DNA from 3 places in the Streptomyces sp. NPDC041940 genome. Region 3 is predicted to be linked to each of the others. Evidence: riboswitches for the same ligand, from Rfam matches in the RefSeq annotation. Region 3 holds a riboswitch; each other region holds the start of a gene.
The links. A riboswitch is a leader RNA that binds a small molecule or an ion and turns the genes downstream of it on or off. The one in region 3 is predicted to bind cobalamin.
Positions count from the first base shown of each region.

Region 1: another riboswitch for cobalamin. It lies ahead of ACZ6I3_RS15955 (ABC transporter substrate-binding protein); the one in region 3 lies ahead of metE (5-methyltetrahydropteroyltriglutamate--homocysteine S-methyltransferase).
Region 2: another riboswitch for cobalamin. It lies ahead of ACZ6I3_RS04555 (cobalamin biosynthesis protein); the one in region 3 lies ahead of metE (5-methyltetrahydropteroyltriglutamate--homocysteine S-methyltransferase).

Region 1 is NZ_JBVJBP010000008.1:32,139-35,404, reverse strand. It holds gene ACZ6I3_RS15960 (FecCD family ABC transporter permease) at 1-244, opposite strand, end outside; gene ACZ6I3_RS15955 (ABC transporter substrate-binding protein) at 271-1,281, opposite strand; cobalamin riboswitch at 1,312-1,493, opposite strand; gene ACZ6I3_RS15950 (class I SAM-dependent methyltransferase) at 1,548-2,297, opposite strand; gene ACZ6I3_RS15945 (MFS transporter) at 2,266-3,266, opposite strand, start outside.
Region 2 is NZ_JBVJBP010000001.1:1,037,867-1,041,132, reverse strand. It holds gene ACZ6I3_RS04565 (inorganic phosphate transporter) at 1-843, shown strand, start outside; gene ACZ6I3_RS04560 (hypothetical protein) at 879-1,100, shown strand; cobalamin riboswitch at 1,256-1,395, shown strand; gene ACZ6I3_RS04555 (cobalamin biosynthesis protein) at 1,497-2,438, shown strand; gene ACZ6I3_RS04550 (cobyric acid synthase) at 2,435-3,266, shown strand, end outside.
Region 3 is NZ_JBVJBP010000006.1:184,586-187,851, reverse strand. It holds gene metE (5-methyltetrahydropteroyltriglutamate--homocysteine S-methyltransferase) at 1-1,743, opposite strand, end outside; cobalamin riboswitch at 1,910-2,129, opposite strand; gene ACZ6I3_RS13410 (energy-coupling factor ABC transporter ATP-binding protein) at 2,157-3,008, opposite strand; gene cbiQ (cobalt ECF transporter T component CbiQ) at 3,005-3,266, opposite strand, start outside.

The sequences.
Region 1 (3,266 bases), on a different contig from region 3:
GCAGCACCCGGGGCGCCCGCACATCCAGCACGATGGTCTCGCGCGCCCGCGACCAGTCAGGCTCCGTCCAGCCCGCGCCCAGCGTGTGCGTCACGATGCCCCAGACCTGCCCGGGCGGCACCTGCACGGAGCCGATCGCCAGGCCCGCCGTGGCGGAGACGACGAGCAGGGCGGTCAGGACGAGCAGCGTGACGGCCAGGCCGGTGCGCCCCGTCCGCTGCCCGGCCGGCACAGGGCGTCGCACCGCGGGAGCCTCGGTGGCCGGCTGCGTCACCGGGAGCTCTCGGGATGCAACCCGCGCGCCAGGTCCCCCACCGCGTACGCCGAGCGGATGCCGACGAGCGTGGCGGTGAGCGGCAGGACCACGAACCGCTTGTTCTTCACGGCGGGCACGTCGGCGAGGGCAGGCTGGGAGAGCAGGAACTTCTTCTTCTGCTCGACGCTTCCGGCACCGGCGTAGTCGTAGATGGCGATGACCTCGGGCCTGCGCTCGACGACCTGCTCCCAGGAGACGTCCCCGAAGACGTCGTCGAGGTCGGCGAAGACGTTCTTGCCGCCGGCCAGCCGGATGATCTCGGTGCCGAGGCTCTTGCCGCCCGCGGTGAAGGCGGTCTTGTCGCCGCTGTCGTACACGAACACCGGCACCGCGGACTCGCCCTCGACGGCGGAGGCCGCCTTGGCGACCCGGCCCTCCAGGTCGGCGACCAGTGCGTCGGCCCGGCCGGAGACGCCGAAGATCTCACCGGCGGTGCGGATCTCGTCGTAGGTGTCCTTCATCGTCACCCGCTTCTTGCCGCAGTACTCGCGGTTGAGGTGGGTGTCGATGCCGGCGTCGGCGAACGCCTTGCGGGAGCGGCCCTCGTTCTCCGCGAAGGCACTGCCGTAGCCGCCGTAGACGAGGTCCGGCTCGGCCTCCAGGACGGTCTCGAACGACGGTTCCTTCTTCGCCAGTTCCGGTATCGCCTCGTAGTCCTTCCGCAGTTCCGGCAGGACGGCCGAGTCGGGGAAGGCGGTGCCGACCATGCGGTCCTTCAGACCGAGGGCGAGCATGAGTTCCGCCGGGTGCTGGTGGATGGTGACGACCCGTGACGGCGGCTTGTCGTAGGTCGTCTTCACCCCGCAGTTGTTCACGGTGACGGGGAAGCCCTCGGGTGCCTTCGACGCCTTCGGGTCCTCGGCGGTGCGGCCGGACGAGCCGCAGCCGGTGACGAGCAGTGCCGCCGACAGGGCGACGGCCAGCGCTGTGACCTGTCGGCGGGCAGGGGAGAGCAGGTGGGACACGTAGAGCCTCCTGGGGAGTCCGCGCTCCTCGGATCGGGCCCGCGGCGGGTCAGTGTCCTGACTCCCGGATCGACGTCCCCCCAAGCCTTCCCGCGCTCGCGCGGTGGCGTGTCGAAGGGGTGCGCTCCCCGGTCACAGTGGCGGGACCGTGCCGGAATCGCACCGGCTTCCTGTCTCCCGTCGCGGCGATGACCTGGTGATAGTACGTTCCGCGCCGTCGCGGTCAACAGGGCGTGCGCGCCCGCCCCGCACGCCCCGTGCCCACGTCACAGCTCCCGGACCGCCCGCAGCACCAGCCGCTCGGCGTTCTCGTCGTAGGGCCGGCCGTCGAAGCCGCCGAAGACCTCCACGCCCCCGAACCCGGCCTCCTCCGCCATCCGCCGCAACTCCACGGCGCTGTACACGAACCACACCAGCGTCGCCCGGGTCACACGCTCACCCCGCACCAGGACCCAGTCGCTGCGCAGCCGCGCCCAGTCGTCCAGCACCGTGTCCGTCTGCACCATCAGGTCCTCACCGCGCGTCACCACCTTGGGCGGGGTGACCTTGCGGGCCAGCAACTCCTTGCCGGCCAGGTCCAGGACGAGCGTGCCGCCCGGGGCCAGGCAGTCGTACATGGTGCGCAGCACGCGCGCGTTGTCGGCGGGGTCCTCGCAGTAGCCGAACGACGTGAACATGTTGAGTACGACGTCGAAGCCGCCCGGCGCCGCGTAGTCGCGCGCGTCGGCCTGGACGTACGTGACGTCGGCGCCGGTGTCCGCCGCCCGCTTGCGCGCCCGGTCCAGCATGGCCGGGCTGAGGTCCACGCCCGTCACCTCGTAGCCGCGCCGGGCGAGCGGCACGGTGAACACGCCGGGGCCGCAGCACAGGTCGAGCACCCGCGCCCCGGGCCGGAAGGACAGCAGGGGAGAGGTGTCCAGAAGTTCCTCGGCCTGGGTGTGGCGCTGCTCGGAGAAGAGGAAGTCGTGGAACTCCGTCCAGAAGTCATCGTCCTGGAACCCGCCCGTCCGTGTCATGCGGCTTCAGTGCTCCTTCTTCGTCGAATGGGACCTGCTTCAGCCGCTCGCCGTGCCTTCGCAGCAAGAGCAGGAGTGGGGGAAGCAGCAGACATTGCGCGGCGGCCAGCAGCCAGAACCAGCCCGTGTGCCCGGCGCGTTCCCCGAGGCCGTACACCTGGCCGCCCAGCACCCCGCTCGCGCAGGCGCCGAGACCGGAGGCCAGCCGCTGCTGACCGAAGACCACGGCGTCGGAGCGCGGGCTGCGGCGCAGCGCCTCCAGGTCGTTCTTCAGGAACAGCACGATGTCGCCCAGGGTGATCAGCGCCCCGCCCGCCAGCAGAGCGGCCCGGCCGCCGATCGCCAGCACGGCCAGTCCGGCCGCCAGGCCCGCGAACCCGACCGTCAGCGCGAGCGCGTAGGGCATGCGCCGGATCAGCCCGGAGGCGAGCGGCTGGACGACGATGACCAGCGTGAAGCAGAGCAGCAGGACCAGGCTGTAGAACTCGCTGGAGGCCCGCTCGACGGCGTAGACCGCCAGGAAGTGCTGGAAGTGGAAGTACAGGTAGAACGCGAGCGCGTTGGCGGCGAACGGCAGGACGGCCACCCCGGCCAGCAGCCCCTGCCGGGTGACCTCGGTGCCGGGGGGCCGCTCCCCGGCCGCGGGCAGCCCGGCGTGGCCCGCCGTGACCGCGAGGAACAGCGCCGTGACGGCCGCGAACAGCCAGCCGGGCGAGGACAGCACGAACGGCCCGGCGATCAACGGGCCCACCGCCATGCCCGCGTTGAGCGCCGCGTTGCCCGCCGACAGGAACGCCGGACGGCGTTCCTCGTCCACCCCGTGCACCAGGTACGCCTTGTTGGCGGGCAGGTACAGGGCGGCGCCGCAGCACGTCAGCACCAGCGCGGCGACCGCCAGGGGAGGCCAGCGCAGGGCCAGCAGGAGGCCGACGAACCCGGCCGTCCGTACGACGAGGGCCCACAGCATCG
Region 2 (3,266 bases), on a different contig from region 3:
CTGATCCCGGCGATCGCCGCCCCGCTGGTCGCGGGCATCGCCGCACTGCTCGCCACCCGGCTGACGTACTCCCTCGGCAAGAAGGCCGAGGGCGAGGCCTCCAAGAAGGGCTACCGGGCCGGCCAGATCGCCTCCGCGGGCCTGGTCTCGCTGGCCCACGGCACCAACGACGCCCAGAAGACGATGGGTGTCATCACCCTCGCCCTGGTCGCCGGCGGCGCCGTCGCCCCCGACTCCGACCCGCCCATGTGGGTCATCCTCTCGGCGGGTGTCGCCATCGCGCTCGGCACCTACCTCGGCGGCTGGCGCATCATCCGCACCATGGGCAAGGGCCTGACCGACCTCCAGCCGCAGCAGGGCTTCGCCGCCCAGACCAGCGCGGCGACGGTCATCCTGGCCTCCTCGCACCTCGGCTTCTCCCTCTCCACCACCCACTCCGTGTCCGGCGCGGTGATGGGCGCAGGGCTCGGCCGCAAGGGCGGCGTGGTCCGCTGGTCGACGGCGACGCGGATGTTCGTCGCCTGGGGTCTGACGCTGCCGGCGGCGGCCCTGGTGGGCGCGCTCGCCGAGTACGTGACCGGCTTCGGGGGCTGGGGCACGGCGGTCGTGGCGGTCTTCCTGGTCGCCTCCAGCGCGGTGATCTGGAAGCTGTCGCGCCGTGAGGTCGTCGACCACACGAACGTCAACGAGGTCGACGAGGAGCCGGCGGGTGTCGTGACCACCGCGATCGCTGCGGTGACGCCGCCTCCGGCGGGTCCGTCCGAGGAACTGGCCGCCACCATCCCGGCCCAGGCCCAGTCCCCGGCCGACCGGAAGCCCTCCACCACGACCACCTCGGTCTGATCCCGCCCACCCGGTGACAAGGAAGAATCTCTGAGATGAAGATCGACTGGGCGACCCTCGGCTCCGTCTTCGGCGTCAGCCTCGTGGCCACCGTGATCCTCGTCGGCCTGTTCACCCTCGGCATCACGGGCCTGTCGCGCCGTGAGCGGGCGGTGGCGGCGGGCGGGTCCGCGGGGCTCGCGGTGACGGGGGCGTACGCGTGCTTCGCGGCATGTGCGGCGGCTGTGGGGTACGGGATCTATCTGATCGTGGCCTGACCACGATCAGCACGATCGTCTGTCGCCGGGCGGCACGGGGCTTCGGTCCCGGGCCGCCCGGTTGCCGTGTGCGGGACAGCAGTTGGCACCCTCTGCGAGGCAGGCGGTGTGGGCTTGTCCACACTCTCCCCTCGCAGGTCAACGGCAAGTTGACGGCTGTTCGCGGCCGTGGTGGACTGCCGGGGCCAATGCGGCGGCAGGAGAGGAAGCCGGTGGAACTCCGGCGCGGTCCCGCCACTGTCACCGGGGTAGCAACTCACCGGGAGCCAGGAACTCTCACCGCCGGTCTCGTCGAACCAGGGCGTGGACACCCTGAGTGAGGACATATCGCCATGTTCGGCTGCCGATCGAGGGCCAGTTCCCCACCGTCGTCCGCCCCCGTGGCCGGCTGAGCCCATGGGTGCCGGTCGCGTCCACGCGTACGGTGCCGCCGTCGGTCTGATCGGTGATCTGCTGCTCGGCGATCCTCGCCGGGGGCATCCGGTCGCCGCGTTCGGGCGGGCCGCGGGTGCCGTGGAACGGGTGTTGTGGCGGGACCACCGGGGGTGGGGCGCGCTGCACACCGTGGTGTGTGCGGGCGGAGCCGTCGCGCTCGGGGCCGTCGCCGCACGAGCCGTGCGTACGTCCACCGTCGCGTCGGTCGGGCTCACCGGGGTCGCCACCTGGGCCGTCGTCGGGGGGACTTCGCTCGCCCGGGAGGCACAGGCCATCGGGCGCGCCCTGGAGGCCGGGGACGTCGAAGCGGCCCGGGAGCGGCTGCCGCATCTGTGCGGACGGGATCCACAGGCACTCGACGCCGACGGGATCGCCCGGGCCGTCGTCGAGTCCGTCGCGGAGAACACCTCCGACGCCGTCGTGGGAGCGCTCGTGTGGGGGGCCGTCGGCGGGGTGCCGGGGCTTGTCGGGTTCCGGGCCGTCAACACCCTCGACGCCATGGTCGGGCACAAGTCGGCCCGGTACCGGCGCTATGGGTGGGCCTCCGCGCGACTGGACGATGTCGTGGGCTGGCCAGGAGCCCGTCTGACCGCCGTACTCGCGGCCGCGGCCGGGGGCGACCCCCGGGGAGCCGTGGCGGCCTGGCGTTCCGACGCCGCCAAGCATCCGAGTCCCAACGCCGGGCCCGTGGAGGCCTCGTTCGCGGGGGCGCTCGGGGTGCGGCTCGGCGGAACCCTGTCCTACGGCGGACGTGTCGAGCACCGGCCCGTCCTCAACGGCGCGGGGCGCGGCGTCGGCACCGGGGACATCGAACGGGCCGTACGGCTGTCCAGGCGTGTCGGCTGGCTCGCGCTCGGCGTCTGTGTCGCCGCGCGCCACATCGTGAAGGGGCGTACGTCATGACGGGCGGGGGGCTTCTCGTCGCCGGTACCACCTCCGACGCCGGCAAGAGCGTCGTGACCGCCGGGATCTGCCGGTGGCTGGTGCGGCAGGGCGTCAAGGTCGCGCCGTTCAAGGCGCAGAACATGTCGCTGAACTCGTTCGTGACGCGGGAGGGCGCCGAGATCGGGCGGGCCCAGGCCATGCAGGCACAGGCGTGCCGTGTGGAGCCGACCGCGCTGATGAATCCCGTGCTGCTCAAGCCCGGTGGCGAGCAGAGCAGTCAGGTCGTGCTGCTGGGCAAGCCGGTCGGCGAGATGAGTGCGCGCGGGTATCACGGTGGGCGGCAGCAGCGGCTGCTCGGGACGGTGCTCGACTGTCTGGAGCAGCTGCGGGGCACGTATGACGCGGTGATCTGTGAGGGGGCCGGTTCGCCGGCCGAGATCAATCTGCGGCGGACGGACATCGTCAACATGGGGATCGCCCGGGGCGCCGGACTCCCCGTGCTCGTCGTCGGCGACATCGACCGGGGCGGGGTCTTCGCCTCGTTCTTCGGGACCGTCGCCCTGCTGTCCCGTGAGGACCAGGACTGTGTCGCCGGGTTCCTCGTGAACAAGTTCCGCGGGGACGTCTCCCTGCTGGAGCCGGGGCTCGACATGCTCCAGGGCCTCACCGGGCGGCACACGTACGGCGTTCTGCCCTTCCGGCACGGGCTCGGGATCGACGAGGAGGACGGGCTGCGCGTGTCCCTGCGGGGGACGGTCCGGGAGTCCGTCGTCGCCCCGCCGGTCGGCGAGGACGTGCTGCGTGTCGCCGTCTGCGCGGTCCCGCTCATGTCCAACTTCACGGATG
Region 3 (3,266 bases):
GTCGCGGACGAAGGACCAGGCGAGCATGGTGACCGGGCCGGTGAGCATGCCCTTGACCGGACGGTCCGTGAGGGACTGCGCGTACGTCGTCCAGCGCACGGTCATCGGCTCGGGCCGGGAGATGTCGCCGGCCAGGATCGGCGGGCGGACATAGCGGGTGCCGTAGGACTGGACCCAGCCGTGCTGCGTGGCGAGATAGCCGGTGAGCTGCTCGGCGAAGTACTGGACCATGTCGTTGCGTTCGGCCTCGCCGTGCACCAGGACATCCAGACCTGCCTTCTCCTGGAAGGAGATCACCTCCTGGATCTCGGCCCTGATGCGCTCCTCGTAGCCGGCCGTGTCGATCCGGCCCGCGCGCAGGTCCGCCCGGGCGGTACGCACCTCACCGGTCTGCGGGAACGAGCCGATCGTGGTGGTCGGCAGCAGGGGCAGACCGAGCCGGGCGCGCTGGGCGGCGGTCCGCTCGGCGTACGGCAGCGAGCGGCGGGCGTCCGCATCGGACACCGCGGCCGTGCGGGCGCGGACCGCCGGGTCACGGGTGATCGGTGAGTTCGCCCGGGAGGACAGGTCCGCCCGGTTCGCGGCGAGCTGCGCGCCGATGGTGTCCGTGCCCTGCGCGAGACCGCGCGCGAGGGTCACGATCTCCGCGGTCTTCTGCCGCGCGAAGGCGAGCCAGCGCAGCACCTGCGGCTCGATGTCCCGCTCCGCCGCCGTGTCCAGCGGCACGTGCAGCAGGGAGCAGGAGGCCGAGACGTCCACCCGGTCGGCGAGGCCGAGGAGTGTGCCGAGCCGGGAGAGCGACGCCGCCAGGTCGTTGATCCAGATGTTGCGCCCGTCGACGACACCGGCGACCAGCCGCTTGCCCGGCAGACCGCCCACCGCGGCCAGATCGTCCAGGTTGGCCGCCGCCGACTCCGTGAAGTCCAGCGCGAGCCCCTCGACCGGCGCCTTCGCCAGCACCGGCAGGGCGTTCCCGAGCCGGTCGAAGTATGAGGCGACCAGCAGCTTCGACCGGTCGGTGAGGGCTCCGAGGTCACGGTAGGCACGCTCGGCGGCGTTCAGCTCGGCCGGGGTCCGGTCCTGGACCAGGGCCGGCTCGTCCAGCTGCACCCACTCGGCGCCCGCCGCGCGCAGGTCGGCGAGGACCTCGGCGTACACGGGCAGCAGCCGGTCCAGGAGCGTGAGCGGCTCGAAGTCCGCGGGCACCCCCGGGGCGGGCTTGGCGAGGAGCAGATACGTGACCGGGCCGACGAGGACGGGGCGCGCGGTGTGGCCGAGCGCCAGGGCCTCGCGCAGCTCGGCGACCTGCTTGGCGGAGTCGGCGGTGAAGACCGTGTCCGGACCCAGCTCGGGCACCAGGTAGTGGTAGTTGGTGTCGAACCACTTGGTCATCTCCAGCGGCGCCACGTCCTGCGTGCCACGCGCCATGGCGAAGTAGCCGTCCAGGGCGTCCGCCTCGACGGCGTCCCGGTGGCGGCCGGGGATCGCGCCGACCATGACGGTGGTGTCCAGGACGTGGTCGTAGAACGAGAAGTCGCCCGTCGGGACCTCGTCGATGCCGGCGTCGGCCAGCTGCCGCCAGTTCGAGGCGCGCAGGTCGGCGGCGGTGGCCCGGAGGGCGTCGGCGGTGACGCGGCCCTTCCAGTAGCCCTCGATCGCCTTCTTCAGTTCCCGGTTCTGGCCCTGGCGGGGGTAGCCGTACACGGTGGACCGTGCTGCCGCGGCTGCGGGCTTGGTGGTCACGGAGATCTCCTTCGCGAGACGAATCCCTGAGATCCCGGCGACGGGACGAGAGCGCGAAGGGGTGACGAACCGGACGGAGACGACCTCGCGCGGCACAGCGCGGTCATCCGCCTGGTAAGTACGCCGACCCGCCCTCGAGGTCACCGGAATGTCCGCGCACGCATCGTCCGCGCGCGGGCAGTTGGCAGGTCTTCGGACTCGCGGGCACGTCTCACCATGTGAGAACACCTACTGGCCGTCGCTTCCCGGGCCCTGCGTGGACCCAGTGCGTATGACGGCGGTCGTTCCCGCTCACCGCTGCGGGGCAGTCCCGGATTCCCACCGGGTTCCCTCTTGCGACGCATCCCGCCTGGCGGACGGGGCGAACCAGCTGCACCGCCAGCCTATACACGACAAGGCCGCGGAAGCGACCCTCAGCCGCCGCCGGCCGGCCGCCCCGCCGCCAGCGCGGCCAGCTCCTCGGGAGTGCGCGGGCCGGGCGCCGACCCCGTCAACAGCCCCTGCGCGCGCAGGAGGTCCGCGGCGGCGGCACCCCACGGCAACCGCAGTCCCGCCTGCCGGAGGAGATCGGTCCGGGCCAGTGCCGTGGGAGCGGGCGCGAGGTGCACACCGTCCGGGGTGAGGAGCGCCGCGTCGTCGGCCCAGCGCAGGGCGAGATCGACGTCGTGGGTGGCCATCACCACCGTGGTGCCGTTCGCACGCAGCCCGTCGAGCGTGGCCAGGAGCCGTTCCTGGCCGTCGGGGTCGAGTCCGGCCGTGGGCTCGTCGAGGATCAGCACCCGGGGCCGCATCGCGACCGCGCCCGCGATGGCGGTCCGTTTGCGCTGCCCGTAGGAGAGCAGATGGGTGGGCCGGTCGGCCAGGGCGCCGATGTCCAGGGCGGCGAGCGCCTCCGCCACCCGCGCCCGTACCTCCGTGTCGGACAGCCCGAGGTTCAGCGGCCCGAACGACACGTCCTGCTCGACGGACGCCGCGAACAGCTGGTCGTCCGGGTCCTGCACCACCAGTTGGACGGTCGTCCGCAGCCGGGTCAGGCCCTTGCGGTCGTACGTCACCTGCTGCCCGTCGACCGTCAACCGCCCCTCGTGCGGACGCAGCCCGCCGCTGAGCAGCCGCATCAGCGTGGTCTTGCCGCTGCCGTTGCGGCCGAGCAGCGCCAGCGCCCGTCCCTCGCGGATGTCGAAGTCGAGGCCGCTGAGCACGGCCGGGCCGTCCTCGTAGGCGAAGGACGCGCCCCGCAGGGCGACGAGGGCGGGCTCGCTCATGCCGGCGGCCTTTCCAGTACGAAGGTGAGGACGACCAGCGCCGCGAGGAGCGCGCAACTGGCGACCGTGAAGCGGACGGAGACCCGGGCCTCCGGCACCAGAACCCGCAGGGTCCCGTCGTAGCCGCGCCCGGCGAGACCGGCCTGGAGGCGGGCCGCCCGGTCGAAGGCCCGGACGAACGCGGTGGCGCCGAGCCCGCCCAGCGAACGCCAGGCGGCGGCCCGCGTGGTGTGCCCGAGCCGGGCGGCCTGCGCGTCG